4 regions of the Peribacillus sp. FSL E2-0159 genome follow, and region 3 is predicted to be linked to each of the others. Evidence: riboswitches for the same ligand, from Rfam matches in the RefSeq annotation. Region 3 holds a riboswitch; each other region holds the start of a gene.
What was found. Region 3 has a riboswitch for glycine ahead of glyA (serine hydroxymethyltransferase). Riboswitches for the same ligand answer to the same signal wherever they lie in the genome.

Region 1 (3,872 bases), 1.5 Mb from region 3:
GAATTCTAAAGGAAGTTTCAGTGCAACGGCCTTATCCCTCAACTCGCTTCTCCAATTTGAATGGATCTCCCCAGCAAGATACACGGTTAATTTCATTGTTTTCCTCCTCGGTATTTAAATTGCTTTCATTGTATCATGTTTTGAGAAAATGGATGAATTTCATAAATAAGGATAATAGTATTCTTAAGTGAGTAAAAGAGATGGCTGGAGGAATGACGATGGCTTTATCGAATAAAAAAATTCTTGTTTTCCTGTTAATAAGCAGTTTGATTGTGGGATGCTCAGGTATTGAGAGGCAAACCGAAAAGGCAATGAAGGCCGCAGAATTGGCTTTTCGTGACGACGAAAAACAGCCCAATCTCGAGGCGGGACTTATTCAGGTCTATCTGCCAAAGGATTTTAAGGTAGTAGAAGAACATGATAATAATTTGATTTTACAAAAAGGTGATAAGATTTATATATTATTTGTCAATCCAAATGAAAAAGAAGACAGCTCCGTTTTATATTTGGCGATAAAGGAACAAAAGGATCAATATGTAGTGCTGCATTCTTTTCAAACTGATGATAAATTCGGCTTTATATCGATCAAAGAGATACCGAAAGAAAAGTATGAGCTTGCAGTGGGAATAGGCGGGGTCAAGCTGACAACTGAAACGGATAAAGATCATTTAAAAACCGATGCGAAACAAATGATGGAAATCGTTTCATCCGTGCCCCAGAAATAAGATGACCCGGCCGTTCAACCGATCCGAATTAATGGTTGATTCGCGGAGAGTCTGGTATGATGGGATTATAAAAAATAAGGTGTCATTTAGAGCAGGAGGAATATTCAAATGGAAAATTTACAAACCGTTGAGCAATATGATGCATTGAAAAATGAAGGTAAACATATCTTTCTTTTTTCAGCAACATGGTGTGGAGATTGCCGTGTAATCGAACCGATAATGCCCGAGATAGAAACGAAATTTCCTGAATTTACATTCATTCATGTTGACCGTGATGAATTCATCGATGTGTGTGCAGCTAATGATGTATTCGGAATACCAAGTTTCATTGCGTATGATAATGGCAAAGAGCTAGGCAGATTCGTAAGCAAGGATCGCAAAACACAAGAACAAATTGAGGAATTCATACAATCACTATAATCAATTTCCCCTTCTCGCTGGGGATTTTTCAATGAAGAGGAGGGTCAGTCATGAAAATGGACAGCACGAAGCTGAAAAATATCTTGAAGGAACGCTTAAAAGATGAGAATCGCACATTCAAATTCGATAGCAAGCAAGATACGTTACGAGTGGAAAATGTGAAGACAGGGAAAGGGATCACCATCGAGTTGCCCCCTGTGCTTGCTAACTATGAAAACGTACAGGAAAAAGCCATCGATGAAATTACCTATTACGTGGAAGAGGCCCTGAATGTGATGGGGGAAGAACACAGCATGGAAGGCAAGGAGAAATTCATTTTCCCTGTCATTCGCTCGACCTCCTTTCCAATGGAATCGGAAGAAGGAAATCCATTTTTATTCGATGAGCATACGGCTGAAACACGGATTTTTTATGCCCTTGATTTAGGGAAAACCTACCGTCTCATAGATGAAAAGATGATTCAACGGGAAAATTGGCAGGGTGACAGGATCCGTGAAATTGCCCTTTTCAATGCCCGTTCCCTATCCACTGAAATGAAGTCGGATATCGTTGCAGGTAATGCATTTTATTTTTTGAACACGAATGATGGATATGATGCCAGCAGGATCCTGAATGAATCCTGGCTTCGGGAAATGAAGGACAAGATCGAGGGAACCATGGCTGTGGCCATACCGCATCAGGATGTCATCATCATTGCCGATGTGAAGAATGATACGGGCTATGATATTCTTGCGCAAATGGCGATGAGCTTCTTTGCCAGCGGTCATGTTCCGATAACGGCTCTATCATTCCTTTATGAAGAAAATGAGTTGGAGCCCATCTTCATTATGGGTAAAAACAAAAAGCGTGAACAATAATATATTGAATCACATAAGGACCGTGTCAGCATCTGGCAGCGGTCCTTTTAAAGTTTAGTAGAGTCTCCTGAATTTCAACAAGGTAATCTAAGGAAAAATAGTTGATATTTGTTTTTTGATGGCCGATAATATAATTGGAATATTTTGAATATATAAAAACAAAACAATAGAACAAGCGGATGAACGTTGTGGGAGAGTGCAAAGCATTGAGCCACCGAAGGAGCAAGTTCCAAAAATATCCCTTGGAGCAAATCTCTCAGGTAAATGGAACCACAGCTGGACGCAACTCTGGAGAGCGCGCAGGAAGTGTGCCACCAACGGGGAAATCTCCATGACCAAAAATGGAGCTAAACTCTCAGGTAAAAGGACAGAGAAGGGAGCAGTTAGTTTATGCGACCCTTCTCTGTCCTTTTTGTCGTCCAATATAAAAATGGGTCCATTGCAATTTTTTTAATTGAGCAGAAGTGGCTTTTGCTTAGACGAGGTTAATGTAGTTCCGGCATTATAAAAAGATTTTCATTGGTTTTCCGGAGGTAGCTATGCCGATTATAAGAAATATTGAATTATTCTTTCCAGAGGATAGACAGGCAAATTTAAACTTTTATAGGGAAACAAGATGTATCGCTTCTTTATACAGTCGATTACTTTCAGAAATCAAAACGGATGAATATAAGGGAATATTGATTAATTGTGTATCAGGCTTGGACGTAATAAACAAATTAGAGGCTGATTCGTTTATTATGTTTAATTATAAATCCGTTTTCGCTGAGATTAATATGAAAGAGTTTTTCTCTTTGCCTACGGACCAAAGGAAAAAAGAATATACCCTTGAAGTTATGCAAAAACCTTTAGAACAGGTAGCAAAGGAACTTAATTGTGATATTAGCCTTTTTAAGGATATCCATCAAAAAATAATAAACCTGGACTTTGAGAACAAGTGGATTTATGCGAAGAAAAGCAGCCCTAACAGAAAATATTCTTGCAGTATTGTCTGTGAACAAGAAGTTTCTTATATAGATGTGTTTCTCGAAATCAAAAAGAGGAATGGTGAAGTTATAGGAAGAGAACGGATTATGAGAGAAACTGATACCGATGAACAGCATCTTTTCAGTAAATTAGGAAAAATAGGATGGACTCACAATCATAAAGTTTCATTTTCAGATCCAGATTATAAAACTAAATTTATAGTCACCTTCTTAGAAAAGAATAGCTCCGAGAGCTTATATTGGAAATATGAACAGCAAATATTCCAATAGAATCCTTTTTAAATATCCGAAGGGTTAGTTAAGCAACTAAGTAAGAGCCAACAAGCAGGGTCCTTTACTATTACGCTATATCAACAATGATATTTAACAGAGCAAGATGATACATGCTATACAGGGACACGAAAGGCATACCTGACCAACAAATTATAATCAAATAAGGGGGAGGAATAATCGTGAACGTGAAAAGCAAATTAATCAACATGCTGGAAGCCCGTGAAGGGGAAATGGTTCAAATCCGCCGTCATTTACACGAGAATCCGGAGCTATCCTTTAAAGAAGAGAAAACCGCACAATATATCATTGATTTTTATAAGGGAAAAGATGTGTCGATTCAAACGAATGTAGGAAACGGATTAGGGATCATCGTAACGATTGAAGGCGGAAAACCAGGGAAAACGATAGGTCTTCGGGCGGATTTCGATGCATTGCCGATTACAGAAGAAGCGGAGGTCCCGTTCCGGTCAAAAAATGAAGGTGTCATGCATGCTTGCGGACACGATGGGCATACCGCTTATTTATTGGTACTGGCAGACTGCATCAATGAGCTGAAAGATTCCCTATCAGGTACGATCAAAATAATCCATCAACATGCAGAAGAAACACCC
Region 2 (3,872 bases), 2.1 Mb from region 3:
AATCTCATCATCGGATTTAACATCCAATGGTGTTCGTTTATCCATTTTCAGCATGTAATAACTTGCCACAACCAAGGCTAGGAAAACGATCCCCACAACCAAGGAAATCCTTGTACTAGGATTAATCCACATACCGACCAGCACCATCAGTAAAAAGGCAATTGTCGCATAGTTACTGTAAGGGGCCAACGGCATTTTGAACGGATGCTTCTCCATTTGAGCGGCATTCACCTTTCTGAATTTAAGCTCACTGATAAGTAAGACAAACCATGGAATCATCCCGGGCAATACACTCGCACTGTACACATAAAGGAATAATTGCGGCGGTGCAAGGTAATTCAGGATAACCCCGATACCCAATCCTAAAAGTACTGCAATCGTGCAATATGCCGGCACTCCATTTTTAGATACTTTTGCAAATATTTTCGGAGCTTGGCCATTCAATGCCAGTGTGTAAAGCATACGCCCTGCACTGAAAATCCCACTGTTGCATCCAGACATTGCTGCAGTGATTACGACGAAATTAATGATGCCTGCCGCTGCAGTGATACCTATTTTGGCAAAGGTTGAAACAAATGGACTGCCTAAGTCATCCAGTTGATCCCAAGGGAAGACGGTCACGATGACGAATATGGCACCAATGTAGAAAATTAAAATACGCCATATGATTGATTGGATCGCTTTTGTTACGGTCTTCGTTGGATCTTTCGCTTCTCCGGCTGTGATGCCGATAAGCTCAACGCCTTGATAGGCAGCCACGACAAGGGAAAGCGCGAAGAAGAATCCTTTCCAGCCTCCCGTAAAGAAGCCGCCATGTGCCCAAAGATTCGATAATCCAATTGCATCCCCGCCATTCCCTATTCCAAAGAAGATAAGGCCAAGGCCGGCAATGATCATCAATATAATCGTTATGATTTTTATAAGGGCAAACCAAAATTCAAATTCCCCGAAGGATTTAACCGAAATAAGATTTGCCGCCCCCAAGATGATCATGGCGACCACACCTGGTATCCAAGCAGGTAATTCCGGGAACCAATATTGCATATACAACCCAACCGCAATGATTTCGGACATTCCGACGATTACCCATTGAAACCAATTGCTCCAAGCAGTCATATAACCTGCCAAGGGATGTATATAGCTGCTTGCAAAGGTTGCAAAAGAACCTGTAGTCGGTTCTAAATATAGCATCTCACCCATGGAACGCATGATGAAAAATATAAAAATACCTGCGATTGCATAAGCAAGCATAACAGAGGGCCCAGTCCATTTGATCGTGCTCGCAGAACCCATGAATAAACCGACCCCGATGGTTCCGCCCAAAGCTATCATTTGAATATGTCTTGATTCCAGCCCTCTCTTTAATTCCTTGTTCGACATGATTAACTCCCCCAGGTGCAATATCGGTAATGCTTTTCTATCTTTACCACGAATGACTCTCCATTAATTATTGCGATTAGAAATGCTTTAACGTAATCAATATTACATAACACTTCAATTTTATTTTCTTATCTTATAATAGTAAATATTCTGTAAAAATACAATTGTATTTTTGAAAAAAACAGTTACCAAATATATCTTGGCGATTTTCCCAATCTAAAAATATCATTTTAAAAAAATGATGTTCAGTATTTCATAATAGTGATACTTCAAAATGAGTGGAAAACTATCATTAGTGCTAACCTTTACAAAAACGTTCACTATAAAATAAGCCTGTTTCACTTCAAAAAATTTGTTGACCTACCGAATAATAGATGATAGAATTCCAATATTATTTTATAAGTATAATGAATGATTCAGCAGTGGAAGATTATCACTGACTGACATTTCTTCACAACCGCATAAAAGCAAGCGATGAATGCTATGGATGACACTATAGCAGGAGCAGCTTCTGGAGAGACTGTACAAGATGCAGCGCCGAAGGATTCACAATCTCAGGCAAAAGGACAGAAGAGTAACGAATGATAAATTGTTATTCTGAACCCTTTAAGAGATTGGTATTATCCAATCTCTTTTTTTATTGTCCATTTTGTGATTGGACTAGAACCAACAACTAAAAAACCAATGGGAAAGGCAAGCTGGGCGAAAAAATCAGTCCCTCTCTCCAAGACCATGCAGGTTGAAATCATTCACTACCAAGACTATAAAAGACGGGGGAGTTCGAATTGGCTAAACAGGAATTAAAAAGAGATTTAAAAAATCGACATGTACAACTGATTGCAATAGGAGGAACCATTGGCACCGGTTTATTTTTAGGTTCCGGAAAAGCTATACAATTAGCAGGGCCTTCCATATTATTTTCCTATCTGATAATAGGGATTGCCTTGTTTTTTGTGATGAGGGCCTTAGGGGAATTGCTCTTATCCAATGCAGGGTATGCATCATTCACTGAATTCGCAACCGAATATGTCGGTCCATGGGCTGGCTTCGTGACAGGATGGACATATTGGTTTTGTTGGATCATGACCGCAATGGCCGATATCATAGCTGTGGGTGTCTATATACAATATTGGTTTGATGTCCCTCAATGGATTCCGGCACTAATATGCCTGGTCATTCTGTTAGGATTGAACCTATTGACCGTTAAGATATTTGGCGAATTGGAATTCTGGTTTGCCATCATTAAAGTAATCACGATCATCGCCTTGATCATCGTTGGAATCTTTCTTTTGATCATCGGCTTCAATACCAATACCGGAACGGTTTCCCTAACGAACCTATGGAATCATGGTGGCATGTTCCCCAATGGCATTTCCGGATTCCTATTATCTTTACAGTTAGTAGTCTTCTCATTTGTCGGTGTCGAATTGGTCGGGGTTTCCGCAGCAGAAACGGCTAACCCGAGAAAGAACATTCCATCTGCCATCAATAAAATCCCTGTCCGGATTTTACTTTTCTATGTTGGTGCCATATTCGTCATTCTCTGCGTCAACCCATGGACACAACTTGATGCCACAAGCAGCCCATTTGTAGAGGTTTTTGCTTTAATCGGCATTCCAGTCGCTGCAGGGATCATCAACTTCGTCGTTTTGACATCCGCTGCTTCAGCATGCAACAGCGGTTTATTTTCAACAAGCCGAATACTCTATACGTTAAGCAGGAATGGCGAAGCCCCTGCTAAACTGGAAAAATTAAATAAACAGGCTGTTCCGAGCAATGCCTTATTAACATCTACAATCGTTGTATCAATAGGGGCATTATTAAGCAAGCTGATACCGGAACAGGCATTTACCGTCGTGACGACCATCAGTGCCATCTGTTTCATTTGGGTATGGAGCATTATCTTGATCTCCCATATCAAGTATTCGAAAACAAGGCCTGACCTAAGAGCCGAATCTACTTTCAAGGCTCCATTTACACCCTTTGTCAATTACGCCATTTTAGGATTATTCCTGTTCATCCTTATTGTTATGCTATTCGCTGAAGCTACACGACTATCACTGCTCTTGACCCCAATCTGGTTCATACTCTTGGTAATACTCTATAATTATCGAAAAAAAAGATAGCTAATGGAAATAAAGCCTTGAACTCAATATGAATTCAAGGCTTTATCCGTCATATGAAACACGTCAGGGTTCGGCTGTCTGCGCGTTGTTGCTAAAATATATCAGGTAACTGCATTAAATTTTATATCAAAATAGTGTAAGCTAATATATATTATCCTTCTTAAAAGAAGGTCAATCCTTCATGTATGAATTTTTCATCCCGGTTTGGTCCACCCATCCATCAGTGGCATTGAAGAATAAACCCCCATTGGTGGACGTTTCACTATATTTAAAACGGAGGGGTTTGTTTAATGAAGATTATATATATTCTTACTCTAGTTCCTTTTATAGGCATACTAGGATTTCTACCTTTTGTTAATAGAATAG
Region 3 (3,872 bases):
CGACCGTCCCACCGTCTGGATAACACATTGCGGTATACTGTGCTTGATTGATGCCAAGCTTTGTCACATCGTTTGTAACAAGGTAGTTAATATAACTCTCGGCATCTTTACCTTCCACAAGTACTTCTCCCATATGGGAAACATCAAAAAGTCCTGCTTCAGTTCGAACAGCTTCATGCTCTTCTAAAATGCTGGTAAATTGAACCGGTAGAGCCCAGCCACCAAAATTTATGACTTTTGCTCCGTATTTTTCATATACTTCAAAAAGCGGTGTTTGCTTTAATGCTGTTTCAATACCCATGGTTTACCCCCAATTATGATTTTCTGCAAAATAGTTCAACTGTTACAGGTTTCTTTATTGCTAGTAGTATCTCGCTGCCATGGCAGTTGCTCAGGTTTCAGCAAAGGTATAATTCCATTAAACTGCCCCTTTCTTTACACAGTAGTTGGCTGTTGAAATAACGGATAAACATCACAAATCTCTTTGGTTGTTTCTCTTGCTTTCTGAAGGACGTCTTTATTACCTTTACTCTTTAGAACAGTTGCAATCACTTCACCAATTTTCACCATCTCTTCCCTCTTCATTCCTCGAGTTGTTAAAGCTGCTGTCCCCATTCGGATACCGCTCGTAACAAATGGCTTTTCTGGATCATAGGGAATCGTATTTTTATTCACGGTAATGCCTGCGTCTTCCAATAATTTCTCCGCTTCTTTTCCTGTTAAATTCCACGGACGCAAATCCAATAGGACAATATGATTATCTGTTCCACCAGAAACAAGTGCTGCACCTTCATTTTTTAATGTTTCGCCAAGTGTTGCAGCATTTTCAATGACTTGTTTTGCATAATCCTTAAAGCTTGGTTGTAAAGCTTCGTTGAATGCAACTGCTTTTGCTGCAATGATATGCATAAGTGGACCGCCTTGAATTCCTGGGAATACGGATTTATTAATCGCTTTGATAATTACTTCATCGTTCGTTAAAATGATGCCTCCCCGAGGTCCTCTTAATGTTTTATGAGTTGTACTTGTCACAACATCCGCATATGGGATTGGGGATGGGTGATGACCAGTAGCTACCAGCCCGGCTATATGAGCCATATCCACCATAAGTTTTGCACCAACTTGATCGGCAATTTCTCTAAATCGTGCAAAATTAATCGTTCTTGGATAGGCACTTGTTCCTGCAATAATCAATTTAGGTTGTTCTTTCTTTGCGATAGCTTCCAACTCATCATAATCAATTAACTGAGTATCTTCTCTAACTCCATAAGACACAACTTCAAACCATTTTCCTGAAACGCTGACTGGACTTCCATGAGTTAAGTGGCCACCATGTGAAAGGTTCATTCCCATCACCTTATCACCAGGCTGAAGGAGTGCGAAAAAAACTGCGAAATTGGCTTGTGCACCTGAGTGAGGCTGAACATTTGCATATTTGGCACCAAAAAGCTTTGTTAGACGCTCAATGGCCATTTGTTCTGCCACATCGACAAATTCACATCCACCATAATAGCGCTTTCCTGGATAACCTTCTGCATATTTATTTGTCATCACGCTTCCCATTGCCTCTAATACATCTGGGCTAACAAAATTTTCTGATGCAATTAATTCCAGGGTTTGATGTTGACGTTGTCCTTCCTTCTCAATCGCTTCAAAAATGGTTGAATCATTTTGTTTTAAACTCATTTTATTTTCCTCCTAGTTATTTTTTTATTATTCTGAATTTTAATACGGTTCGAGACACTAAAATCTCTTTCCCGCTACATCTACTTTTCTATGAAGACTGTTAAAAACAGTATGATTTACTACCTTTTTTGCACGCAAAAAAGGACAGAAAAGGGTAACGTAGCGTTCTCTACCCTTCTCTGTCCTTTTACCTGAGAGTTTAGCTCCATTTTAAAATAGAACCTTTCCCCTTTGGTGGCGTACTTGTTTATACGCGCTCTCCAGAGGTGCGTCCAGTTGTGGTTCCATCTACCTGAGAGATTTGTTCCAAGGGTCTTTTTGGAACTTGCTCCTTCGGTGGCTTGTCGCTTTGCACTCTCCCACAACTGTCATCCGCTTATTCAATTTGGTACATTTAGAATAGTTGTTGAAATTAATAATGTCAAGCATTTTTGAAAGCGCTAACAATACTTTTCTAAAATATTTATTTCGAATTATCATAGAATCAACCAGATATATTTGGCTTTTTAAAATGGGCAGATTTTTTACTCACCGAGTTGGAAAAAATGGAGCGGCAACTATCTGGACAAACACAGCAAATAGAATCAAAGGATTTCTTGCCTCTTAATTCCCCGCTACCTCTCTCTGATTCGCCTGATCCACCTTCGTTATGCGCATCTTATAAATCGCAATCAGCATAATGAACCAAACAGGAGTAACGAATAAGGCAACACGAGTGTCGTCCGCAAGTGCAAGAACAACAAGGACGAACGCTAGGAAAGCAAGGATCAAGTAATTGGAAATTGGATAAAGTGGTAATTTAAATTTGTTCTTTTTCACTAGATCTGGTCTTGTTTTACGGTATTTCAAATGACTGATGACTGTAATTCCCCAAATAAAGATGAAACATACTGTAGAAATACTTGTAATCAAGGTAAATACCCCTTCAGGCATTACATAATTCAAAACAACAGAAATTAAAATAACAACAGTTGAAAAGAACAATGCATTGGAAGGTACTTTACGGTCATTAAGTTTTGCAAACGGTACAGGTGCATTTTTATCTTTGGCAAGTGAGTATACCATCCGGCTTGTACTGAAGATTGCGCTGTTACATGCCGAAGCAGCCGATGTTAGGACGACAAAATTAACGATACCAGCAGCTCCAGCGATACCTACAGCCACAAATACTTGAACGAATGGGCTTTCCGTTGGGATGATTGCGTTCCACGGATAAACACTCATGATGACAATAAGTGCGCCAATGTAGAAAATTATAATCCGAATAGGAATATTATTGATCGCCTTGGGGATAACTTTTTCTGGATCTTCTGTTTCACCTGCTGTAAGTCCTACAAGTTCAATGCCCACAAACGCAAACACTACCATCTGGAATGAGAGGACAAAACCATTTATTCCATTTGGGAACATACCTTCGTGACTCCATAGATTCGTGAAACTTGCTGCGCCTGAATCAGTGGAAAAGCCTTTAATTATCATGAAAATACCGATAACAATTAATGCTAGAATAGCTATGACCTTAATTAATGCGAACCAGAATTCCATTTCGCCAAAAAGTTTTACGGTTGCAAGATTCATAAATAGCAGAATGACTAGTGCAATTAATCCAGGCATCCACTGCGGTACGGAGGGAAACCAATACTGAGTATAAAGTCCAACTGCTGTTAAGTCGGCCATTGCGATTGAAATCCAGCAGAACCAGTATGTCCAGCCGGTTACAAATGCTGCCATATTACCTAAATAGTCTCTTACAAAGTCAACAAAGGAATGATAGTTCAAATTAGATAAGAGTAGTTCTCCAAGTGCGCGCATGATTAAAAAACAAATGATGCCTGTAATCATGTAAGCAAATAGAATTGATGGCCCAGCTAAATGAATAGATTTTCCTGCTCCAAGAAATAATCCCGTTCCGATTGCACCACCAATAGCTATGAGTTGTACATGCCTGTTTTTTAACCCTCTATCCAACTTTTGTTCCTGCATACGATTCCCCACTTTCTACTTTTATAGGCTACTTGGAATTTTTTCTTTAAAAAGGGTCAGTCCTTCAATGAGAGTGAATTATTAGCATACTGGAGACTGCCCTATCACTGTAAACGCTTTCTTGGTGGGTACTTGATATAGTTTTTTGAAATAGATCTACCAACCTTTTTGAAAATATATCATTAGTTGTACAAATCAAAAGA
Region 4 (3,872 bases), 1.1 Mb from region 3:
CAAAAATTGCCTGAAGCTCGCCCTGTGAAATTTCAGGCTGATAGGGTGTATAAGCCGTATAAAACTCAGAACGCGATAGAACATGATCGACGATGACCGGTGCATAATGGTCATAGACACCCGCACCAAGGAAGGAAGCATAGTTTTTAAGATCCGCATTCTTGGCAGCAAGCCTTGATAATTCTTTCATTAATGCAGGTTCTGATTTAGCAGGCTTGATATCGTATTCTCCTTGAAAACGAACGCTTTCAGGGATATCGTTGAAAAGTTCTTCTGCAGTAGATGCCCCTATAACTTTCAGCATTTCTTGTTTATCTTGCTCAGTCATGGGTAAATAACGATGTTTCATCTAATGACCATTCCCCTCTATTTACGTGGTTTTTTATAAAAAGGTGTTTGTATTATAACGGCTTTCAAACGTTTGGAACGGATTTCCACTTCGACTTCCGCATCCAGCACCGAAAATTCCTTATCGATAAGTACCAATCCCACGTTTTTCTTCAACGTTGGTGATTGGGTACCAGTCGTGACCTCACCAATGACTTTGTCACCGCTGTAGACCTTATACCCATGACGTGGAATGCCACGGTCAATCATTTCAATTCCCACAAGCTTGCGGGGAGCCCCTTTCTCCTTTTGCTCAGCAAGAACGGCCTTCCCGAAAAAATCAACTTCCTTATCCACTTTTACCGCAAAACCAATACCGGCTTCTATTGGGGTGATGTCCGCTGAAAGCTCCTGCCCATACAGCGGCAGTTTCGCTTCAAAACGCAGGGTATCACGAGCACCTAAACCAATCGGCTGAACCCCCTCATCCTTTCCGGCATCCATAATCGCCTTCCAAAGGGCAGGACCATTTTTACTGTCGCTATATATCTCAAAACCATCTTCACCAGTGTATCCAGTACGGGATACCATCGTGGAGATACCGCTTATCATGACATTTTCCTTGAACTTGAAAAATCCAATGTCACTTAGGGCAGTATTTTCCGATAGTTTTTGTAATATCTTCTCTGCAGATGGTCCTTGAAGTGCCAGCTGTGTATAGTCACTCGATACATTCGTAATTTGGACATCTTCCGTTAAATTAGCTTGCAGCCAATTGAAATCTTTTTCTGTATTCGCTGCATTGACCACGAGCAGGTAATCGTCCTCAGCCCTTTTATACACAATAAGATCATCAACCGTGCCTCCGTTTTCATAACACATGGCTGTATATTGGGCACCGCCCTGTTGCAACTTTGAAATATCATTAGTCAGCATCTTCTGTAAAAAGGAAAGGCTCCCAGGACCCTTAACATCGACTTCCCCCATATGGGAAACATCGAATAACCCCGCTTTTGTACGTACGGCTTCATGTTCGTCCTTTATACCCGAAAATTGGACAGGAAGTTCCCAGCCGCCAAAATCAATCGTTTTACCTCCGTATTCACGATAAACCTCAAATAGTGGTGTTCTTTTTAAATTGGTCAAAAAATGACCCCCTTCAGATTTTTTTAAATTAATTGGCTTCATTATCAAAAGCTTCTTGTCATTACGCATCAGATATTTCCTGATTCATGATGTGAAAAAAGCACAAAAAAGGACAGAGAAAGCCCGTTTGAGCTTTTTCTCTGTCCTGAAACCTGAAAGTTTACCTATATAATAGGTTTTCCCCTTTGGTGGCCGTCCCAAAACGGGCGGCGCTCTCCAGAGTTGCGTCCAATAAGAGTTCTTTTGCCTGAGAGATTCACTGCTAAGTTTGCTCCTTCGGCGCTACATCCGTAGTCTCTCCCCTTATCTTCACCCGCATATAAATGGTCTACCAATGAAAGTAACCGAATAAGCCCCAAGCATCGGTAAAACCTTTGAGCAACATGGAATGCATTCTCTGCCAATTCTCCTAAAACTCCAGAAACCGTTTGAGTGATCTCCTTCAGTAATCTTGGATAAATTAGGAGCCTATAGCCCATACTAAGAAAACGCGAACTGCAAAATCGATGTACAAAGATTCTTTGTAGCTTTTGGAAATTGGAATTTTCTAAATATACTTATATCCTACCCTAAGAAACTTAACTCTGCAATATCTTTTGAAGAGAAATATTTTTCTTACTTCACATATGAAATGTTCGGGTTTTGACCTTTTATTAAGGAATTTATGATTTAAGAGGGAGTTATTTCTATGAAAATCAATATATCCTTCAATTCTGAATGGAATGACGAGTTTCTGCAAAAGATGGAAAATGACGGTCCATGGGGAAATTGGGAGCTTTATAAATTGGCGGTTCAAATGGAGGAAAATCTTATCATCCCTGATTTTGAAGGTTTACAGGCGCCTAAACACCTTCCGCAGTTAACCCCGCTTCCCCATCAATTGGAAGCAGCCAAGCAAGTGGTGGAAAAGATGAATGGAAAGGCCATTTTAGCTGATGAGGTAGGTCTCGGAAAAACAATTGAAGCAGGCTTGATCCTAAAAGAGTATATGATTAGAGGCCTTGTAAAAAAAGTATTGATCCTTGTTCCGGCTTCCCTTGTCACACAATGGGCTTTTGAATTGAATACCAAGTTTCATATTCCGGCAGTCGTTCAGAGAAAAAGTTATGTTTGGGAATCCTGTGATGTGGTCATTTCATCCATTGATACAGCGAAACGCGCCCCACATCGAGATATCATTTTCAATCAGGAATATGATTTCATCATTATTGATGAAGCTCATAAACTTAAAAATAATAAGACGAAGAACTATGAATTCGTCCAAAATCTGAAAAAGAAATTTTGTTTACTCCTGACAGCGACTCCGATTCAAAATAAAGTCGAGGAAATCTTTCACCTCGTTTCATTATTGAAACCAGGTCACTTGGGAAATGCCTCACTCTTTTCTGAAAAGTATAAAGGGAAAGGCCGGAACATAATTGAAGATGAACACCTAAAGGAACTGGTCAACACTGTCATGATTCGAAACCGGCGGGCCGATACTGGTATTGAATGGACAAAACGACATGTGGAAACCATCACCATTGAATTTTCTCCAACGGAACAAGCATTGTACGATGCTGTTTCAAAATTCAAGCCTATTTCGGACGGATCAAAAGGAAGCGCCTTTTCTGCTCTCACTCTCCAAAGGGAAGCATGCAGCAGCAGAGAGGCGGTCTTTTATACATTAAAGAATATGAGAAATAAATATGATCAGCCTTCCCCTGACTTTTTGGCGAAGCTTGATGATTTATTTTCTAAAGTGAATGAAACCGTTCAGAACTCCAAGGCTGAAAAAGCTTTGGAACTGATCAAGAAGATTGATGACAAAGTAATTATCTTTACCGAATACCGGGCGACTCAGCTATATCTTCAATGGTATCTACAGCAGAATGGAATTTCTTCAGTTCCTTTCCGAGGCGGTTTTAAGCGCGGAAAGAAAGACTGGATGCGAGAATTATTCCAAAAGAATATACAGGTTTTAATTGCAACCGAAGCTGGCGGGGAAGGGATAAACCTTCAGTTTTGCCATCACTTGATAAATTTTGACCTGCCATGGAACCCCATGAGGCTCGAACAGAGAATTGGACGGATTCACCGCCTTGGTCAGGAAGAAGATGTGATGATTTATAACTTTGCCACGAAAAATACAGTAGAAGAACATATTCTGAAGTTGCTATACGAAAAAATTAATTTATTTGAAAAAGTAATTGGTGAATTGGATGATATTCTAACCAAACTGGATATTAACAACATTGAAGAATATTTAATTGATGTGGTCGGCGAGTCCAAAACAGAGGGAGAAATGAAAATCAAGATGGATAATTTTTCATCGTTAATCCAATTCGCACAATCAATGAAGGAAGGTGAGGTACATGCAGCAACAGGAAATTCATGATTTTTTATTAACTTACTTTAAA

Region 1: another riboswitch for glycine. It lies ahead of NYE63_RS21165 (hypothetical protein); the one in region 3 lies ahead of glyA (serine hydroxymethyltransferase).
Region 2: another riboswitch for glycine. It lies ahead of NYE63_RS03405 (amino acid permease); the one in region 3 lies ahead of glyA (serine hydroxymethyltransferase).
Region 4: another riboswitch for glycine. It lies ahead of gcvT (glycine cleavage system aminomethyltransferase GcvT); the one in region 3 lies ahead of glyA (serine hydroxymethyltransferase).

The regions. Positions count from the first base shown of each region.
Region 1 covers NZ_CP152053.1:4,342,689-4,346,560, reverse strand. Annotated here, with positions in the region: gene NYE63_RS21185 (YtoQ family protein) at 1-96, opposite strand, end outside; gene NYE63_RS21180 (hypothetical protein) at 219-725, shown strand; gene NYE63_RS21175 (thioredoxin family protein) at 834-1,145, shown strand; gene NYE63_RS21170 (DUF1444 domain-containing protein) at 1,196-2,002, shown strand; glycine riboswitch at 2,182-2,285, shown strand; gene NYE63_RS21165 (hypothetical protein) at 2,542-3,258, shown strand; gene NYE63_RS21160 (amidohydrolase) at 3,447-3,872, shown strand, end outside.
Region 2 covers NZ_CP152053.1:693,634-697,505, reverse strand. Annotated here, with positions in the region: gene NYE63_RS03410 (amino acid permease) at 1-1,380, opposite strand, end outside; glycine riboswitch at 1,882-1,960, shown strand; gene NYE63_RS03405 (amino acid permease) at 2,166-3,506, shown strand; gene NYE63_RS03400 (DUF3311 domain-containing protein) at 3,797-3,872, shown strand, end outside.
Region 3 covers NZ_CP152053.1:2,829,498-2,833,369, reverse strand. Annotated here, with positions in the region: gene gcvT (glycine cleavage system aminomethyltransferase GcvT) at 1-301, opposite strand, end outside; gene glyA (serine hydroxymethyltransferase) at 436-1,686, opposite strand; glycine riboswitch at 1,856-1,960, opposite strand; gene NYE63_RS13875 (amino acid permease) at 2,290-3,669, opposite strand.
Region 4 covers NZ_CP152053.1:3,890,513-3,894,384, forward strand. Annotated here, with positions in the region: gene gcvPA (aminomethyl-transferring glycine dehydrogenase subunit GcvPA) at 1-349, opposite strand, end outside; gene gcvT (glycine cleavage system aminomethyltransferase GcvT) at 367-1,515, opposite strand; glycine riboswitch at 1,699-1,786, opposite strand; gene NYE63_RS18950 (SNF2-related protein) at 2,162-3,850, shown strand; gene NYE63_RS18955 (YqhG family protein) at 3,828-3,872, shown strand, end outside.